DNA from 2 places in the Streptomyces sp. NPDC051563 genome. Region 2 is predicted to be linked to the other one. Evidence: riboswitches for the same ligand, from Rfam matches in the RefSeq annotation. Region 2 holds a riboswitch; the other holds the start of a gene.
What was found. A riboswitch is a leader RNA that binds a small molecule or an ion and turns the genes downstream of it on or off. The one in region 2 is predicted to bind thiamine pyrophosphate.
Positions count from the first base shown of each region.

Region 1: linked by a shared signal. The riboswitch ahead of ACIA8F_RS18505 (thiamine ABC transporter substrate binding subunit) and the one ahead of thiO (glycine oxidase ThiO) in region 2 are both predicted to bind thiamine pyrophosphate.

Region 1 is NZ_JBITDL010000014.1:124,005-127,262, forward strand. It holds gene ACIA8F_RS18495 (phosphatidate cytidylyltransferase) at 1-875, shown strand, start outside; gene rlmN (23S rRNA (adenine(2503)-C(2))-methyltransferase RlmN) at 969-2,081, shown strand; TPP riboswitch at 2,143-2,251, shown strand; gene ACIA8F_RS18505 (thiamine ABC transporter substrate binding subunit) at 2,336-3,258, shown strand, end outside.
Region 2 is NZ_JBITDL010000030.1:1,625-4,882, forward strand. It holds gene ACIA8F_RS29990 (NAD(P)/FAD-dependent oxidoreductase) at 1-702, opposite strand, end outside; TPP riboswitch at 833-945, shown strand; gene thiO (glycine oxidase ThiO) at 943-2,166, shown strand; gene thiS (sulfur carrier protein ThiS) at 2,163-2,363, shown strand; gene ACIA8F_RS30005 (thiazole synthase) at 2,368-3,162, shown strand.

The DNA.
Region 1 (3,258 bases), on a different contig from region 2:
CCCCGCCGCCGACCCCGCCTTCGCCGGCACCGCAGGACGCCTCCCCGCCGCCTCAGAAGAAGCGGGCCGGGCGGGACCTGCGTGCCGCCATAGGGGTCGGAGTGGGCCTCGGCGCGGTGATCTTCGCCTCGCTGTTCATCGTCAAGGCGGTATTCGTCGGCGTCGTCGTCGTGGCGGTCGTCGTCGGCCTCTGGGAGCTCACCTCCCGGCTCCAGGAGAAGAAGGGCATCAAGGCCCCGCTGGTCCCGCTCGCGATCGGCGGGGCGGCGATGGTCATCGCCGGGTACGTCCGCGGGGCCGAGGGCGCCTGGGTGGCGATGGCGCTCACCGCCCTCGCGGTCCTGGTCTGGCGGATGACCGAACCGCCCGAGGACTACCTCAAGGACGTCACCGCCGGTGTCTTCGCGGCGTTCTACGTGCCCTTCCTGGCCACGTTCGTCGCGATGCTGCTCACCGCCGACGACGGGCCCCAGCGGGTCGTCACCTTCCTGGTCCTGACCGTGGTCAGCGACACCGGGGCCTACGCGGTGGGCTGGCGCTTCGGCAAGACCAAGCTCGCGCCGCGCATCAGCCCCGGAAAGACCCGCGAGGGGCTCTTCGGAGCGGTGGCCTTCGCGATGGGGGCCGGCGCGCTGTGCATGGAGTTCCTGATCGACGGGGGCGTCTGGTGGCAGGGCCTGGTGCTCGGCCTCGCCGTCGCCGTCAGCGCCACGCTCGGCGACCTCGGGGAATCCATGATCAAGCGGGATCTCGGGATCAAGGACATGGGCACCCTGCTGCCGGGCCACGGCGGCATCATGGACCGGCTGGACTCCCTGCTTCCGACGGCCCCGGTGGTGTGGCTGCTGCTGGCCCTGTTCGTCGGCACCGGCTGACCTGCGAAAAGGCGCCCGTACAGGCGGGGCGGTTACTCTTGGAAGGCGCGCTGCTTCTGCGGCGCGCCTTTCGTCTTACAAGGAGTACCTGCCATGGCCCGCCCTGTCCCGGGAGAGCTCACTTTCGTCGCCCCTCGCGGAGCGAAGAAGCCGCCCCGGCACCTCGCCGACCTCACCCCCGAGGAGCGCCGGGAGGCGGTCGCCGCGATCGGCGAGAAGCCCTTCCGGGCCAAGCAGCTCTCCCAGCACTACTTCGCCCGGTACGCGCACGACCCGGCCGAGTGGACCGACATCCCCGCCGCCTCGCGCGAGAAGCTCCAGCAGGAGCTGCTGCCGGACCTGATGAACGTCCTGCGGCACATCTCGTGCGATGACGACACCACCCGCAAGACCCTGTGGAAGCTGCACGACGGCACGCTCGTCGAGTCCGTGCTGATGCGCTACCCGGACCGGGTCACCATGTGCATCTCCTCGCAGGCCGGCTGCGGCATGAACTGCCCGTTCTGCGCCACCGGCCAGGCCGGCCTCGACCGCAACCTGTCGACGGCGGAGATCGTCCACCAGATCGTCGACGGCATGCGCGCCCTGCGCGACGGCGAGGTCCCCGGCGGGCCCGCCCGGCTGTCGAACATCGTCTTCATGGGCATGGGCGAGCCGCTCGCGAACTACAACCGCGTCGTCGGCGCCATCCGCCGCCTCACCGACCCGGAGCCCGACGGCCTGGGCCTGTCCCAGCGCGGGATCACCGTCTCCACCGTGGGCCTGGTCCCGGCGATGCTCCGCTTCGCCGACGAGGGCTTCAAGTGCCGCCTCGCCGTCTCCCTGCACGCCCCGGACGACGAGCTCCGCGACACCCTGGTCCCGGTGAACACCCGCTGGAACGTCCGCGAGGTGCTCGGTGCGGCGTGGGAGTACGCGGAGAAGTCCGGCCGCCGGATCTCCATCGAGTACGCCCTGATCCGCGACATCAACGACCAGGCCTGGCGCGGTGACCTGCTCGGCAAGCTGCTCAAGGGCAAGCGCGTGCACGTCAATCTGATCCCGCTGAACCCGACGCCCGGCTCGAAGTGGACCGCCTCGCGGCCCGAGGACGAGAAGGCGTTCGTGGACGCCATCGCCCGCCACGGCGTGCCGGTGACCGTCCGCGACACCCGCGGGCAGGAGATCGACGGCGCGTGCGGCCAGCTCGCCGCCTCGGAGCGATGATTTTCGCCAGTTGAGGTTTGCTTTCGGCCGCGGGGTACTCTGTGGCCGAACAACCAATTTCATATTCCGACAGGGGAGCGCCACAGCGCTGAGAGTGCGGTATCCGTCACCGCAGACCCTCTGAACCTCGCCCCGGTCATTCGGGGTAGGAAGTTCGGTCACCACTCAAGCTGTTGCGCCCTGCCCGGCGACCGCTCCACAGAGCGCCGGGCAGGGCCGCGTCTTCTCCTGGACATCCCAGGAGGAATGCACCAATGAGCACCACCAAGAAGCTGGCGGGCATCGCGCTCGCGGCCGCGCTCGGCGTCACCACGCTCAGCGCCTGCGGCGGCGGCGACGCCAAGGACAAGTCCGCCGGGGCGAGCGACGCCCCGGCGTCCAAGTCCGGTACCGGCAAGACGATCACCCTCGTCTCGCACGACTCCTTCAACGTGACCGACACGGTCCTCAAGGAGTTCGAGCAGCAGAGCGGCTACACCGTCAAGGTCCTGAAGTCGGGCGACGCCGGCGCGGCCCTGAACCAGGAGATCCTCACCAAGGGCTCGCCGCGCGGCGACGTCTTCTTCGGCGTGGACAACACGCTCCTCTCCCGTGCCCTCGACAACGGCATCTTCACGCCGTACGAGGCCAAGGGGCTCGCCGACGTGAAGCCCGAGTTCGTGCTCGACAAGGAGCACCGGGTCACCCCCGTGGACTCCGGCGACATCTGCGTGAACTACGACAAGGCCTACTTCGCCGACAAGAAGCTCGCCCCGCCGCAGACGCTGGACGACCTGATCAAGCCGGAGTACAAGAACCTCCTGGTCACCGAGAACGCCGCGACCTCCTCGCCCGGCCTGGGCTTCCTCCTCGCCTCCGTCGGCAAGTACGGGGACGCGGGCTGGAAGGACTACTGGAGCAAGCTCAAGGCCAACGGCGTCGAGGTCGTCGACGGCTGGGAGCAGGCCTACAACGAGCGCTTCTCCGGCTCCGCGGGCGGCAAGAAGGCCAAGGGCGACCGCCCGCTGGTCGTCTCCTACGCCTCCAGCCCGCCGGTCGAGGTCCTGTACGGCGAGCCGCAGCCGGCCGAGGCCCCCACGGGCGTCTCGACGGGCACCTGCTTCCGCCAGACCGAGTTCGCCGGTCTGCTCAAGGGCGCGAAGAACGAGGAGGGCGGCAAGGCGCTCCTGGACTTCCT
Region 2 (3,258 bases):
GGGCAGCGCCCGCCCGTCGGCGAGCAGGACCCGGCCCGGTTCCACGGAGGCCACCCGCGCGCCGGTCAGCAGCTCGGCGCCCGCCTGGGCGTACCACCGCCCCATCGGCTCGGCGACCTCCGCGGGCAGCGCGCCCGCCAGCACCCGGTCGGCCGCCTCGACGACGGTCACCGCGCAGCCCGCCCCGCGCGCGGCGGTGGCGAACTCCGCCCCGATCCAGCCGGCCCCGACCACGACCACCGGCGAGCCGGCCTCCAGTACGGGCCGCAGCCGGGCCGCGTCGTCCAGGGTGCGCAGCAGGTGCACCCCGGGGACGCCCTCCGCGCCGGGCAGGGTCAGCGGGAGGGCGCCGGTCGCCAGCACGAGGACCTCGTACGGGACCGGGCCCGCCTCGGTGTCCACCTCCCGGTCGGCGGGGCGCAGCCCGGTGACCTCGACGCCCAGCCGGAGCCCGATGCCGAGCTCCTCGAAGTCGACGTCGAAGGCCGAGTCCTCCGCCTTGCCGAGGAGCACCGCCTTGGACAGCGGGGGCCGGTCGTAGGGCTGGTGGGGTTCGGCCCCCAGCAGGGTGACGGGGCCGGTCCAGCCCTGTTCCCGCAGGGCAACCGCGGTCTGGACCCCGGCCATTCCGGCGCCGACGATCACGACTCCGCGCGGAGGGGTGCCGGCCTGTTGCGTCTGCTGTTGCGTCTGCTCGCTCACGCGGCTCAGCCTAATCAACTGACGGTCCGCCAGGAATAGCGGGCGGAAACCTCCCGCGGGCCGGGCCGGGCCGGCCCCGGCACCGGGGAGGCAGCCTTACCGGCCGTCGGCCTCGGCGTTACTCTGGCACCGAACCTATCGCGGGAGTCCGGGCGCACCGGGCTGAGAGGGAGGCTGGCCGGCCTCCGACCGTACGAACCTGATCCGGGTCATGCCGGCGAAGGGAGGGGCTGGACGCCCATGCATTCATCCAGGAACGGCCGGAGTCCCGGCCACGACGTCCTCGTCATCGGGGGCGGCATCATCGGGCTGGTCACCGCCTGGCGGGCGGCTCGCCGCGGGCTGCGCACCGCGCTGGCCGATCCGGACCCCGGCGGCGGCGCCGCCCAGGTCGCGGCCGGCATGCTGGCCGCCGTCACCGAGCTGCACTACGGCGAGGAGACCCTGCTCGGGCTCAACCTCGCCTCCGCCGCCCGCTACCCCGCGTTCGCCGCCGAGCTCGCCGAAGCCAGCGGCGGCATGGACATCGGCTACCGCGCCTGCGGCACCCTCGCCGTCGCCCTCGACGCCGACGACCGGCTGCACCTGCGCGAGCTGCACGCCCTCCAGCGCCGCTGCGGCCTGGAGTCCGAGTGGCTGACCGGCCGCGAGTGCCGCCGCCTGGAGCCGATGCTGGCTCCGGGCGTACGCGGCGGCCTGCGCGTGGACGGCGACCACCAGGTCGACCCCCGCCGCCTCGCCGCCGCCCTGCTGGCCGCCTGCGAACGGGCCGGCGTCACCCTGCACCGCGCCGCCGCGGCCCGGCTGCTGACCACCGCCGACCGGGCCTGCGGCGCGGTCCTCGACGACTCGGATGCCACGGAGCTGCGCGCCGACCAGGTGGTGCTGGCCGCGGGTTCGCTCAGCGGCCGGCTGGACGGCGTACCGCCCGAGGCCGTGGCCCCCGTACGGCCGGTGAAGGGGCAGGTGCTGCGCCTCGCGGTGCCGCCGTCCTACGCGCCGTTCCTGTCACGGACCGTACGGGCCGTGGTGCGCGGCAGCCACGTCTACCTGGTCCCCCGCGAGAACGGCGAACTCGTCGTCGGCGCCACCAGCGAGGAACTCGGCTGGGACACCACCGTCACCGCGGGCGGGGTCTACGAACTCCTGCGCGACGCCCACGAACTGGTGCCGGGGATCACCGAACTCCCCCTGGTGGAGACCCGCGCGGGGCTGCGTCCCGGTTCCCCGGACAACGCCCCCCTCCTCGGCCCGACCGAACTCCCCGGCCTGCACCTGGCCACCGGGCACTACCGCAACGGCGTCCTGCTGACCCCGCTGACCGGGGACGTGATGGCGGACCTCCTGACCACCGGCGAACTGCCGGAGATCGCCCGCCCCTTCACCCCACGCCGTTTCACCCTCACGTCCACCCCCGCATCCCCCCTCACATCCCCCCTCACGCGACAGGAGTCGTTCGCATGACCATTTCCGTCAACGGCGAGCCGCGCGAGATCGCGGACGGGACCATGCTCGCCACCGTGGTCGCCACCCTCACCGAAGCCACCAAGGGGGTCGCGGCCGCCCTCAACGAAACCGTCGTGCCGCGCGGCCAATGGCCCTACACCTCCGTGGCCGACGGCGACCGCGTCGAGGTCCTCACCGCGGTCCAGGGAGGCTGACCCCATGGCAGACGACGCCTTCACCCTCGCCGGCCGGACCTTCTCCTCCCGCCTGATCATGGGCACGGGCGGAGCCCCGAGCCTGGACATCCTGGAACGGGCGCTGGTCGCGTCCGGCACCGAACTCACCACGGTCGCGATGCGGCGCCTCGACCCGACGGTCCAGGGCTCGGTCCTGTCCGTCCTGAACCGCCTCGGCATCTCCGTACTCCCCAACACCGCGGGCTGCTTCACCGCCGGCGAGGCCGTACTGACGGCCCGGCTGGCCCGCGAGGCCCTCGGCACGGACTGGATCAAACTGGAGGTCGTCGCCGACGAACGCACCCTCCTCCCGGACGGGGTCGAGCTGCTCGACGCGGCGGAGACCCTGGTCGACGACGGCTTCACCGTCCTCCCCTACACGAACGACGACCCGGTCCTCGCCCGCAAACTGGAGGACGTGGGCTGCGCGGCGATCATGCCGCTCGGCTCCCCCATCGGCTCCGGCATGGGCATCCGCAACCCGCACAACTTCGAGCTGATCACCGAGCGGGCCGGGGTCCCGGTCATCCTGGACGCGGGAGCCGGAACGGCCTCGGACGTGGCCCTGGCCATGGAACTCGGCTGCGCGGCGGTCATGCTCGCCTCCGCGGTGACCCGCGCGCAGCTCCCCGTCCTGATGGCCGCGGCCATGCGCGACGCGGTCTCGGCGGGCCGCCTGGCCCACCGCGCGGGCCGCATCCCCCAACGCCGCTTCGCGGAACCCTCCTCCCCGACAGAAGGCCGAGCCACCCTGGACCCGGAACGCCCGGCGTTCTGAGGGGGCTGTACGGGTTCACGCCCGCGCGGGGCCCTCGCCCCACGTCACAGCTGCGCTGCAACCGTTCGGTGCCCGGGGCGGGGGGCTCGGGGGCCC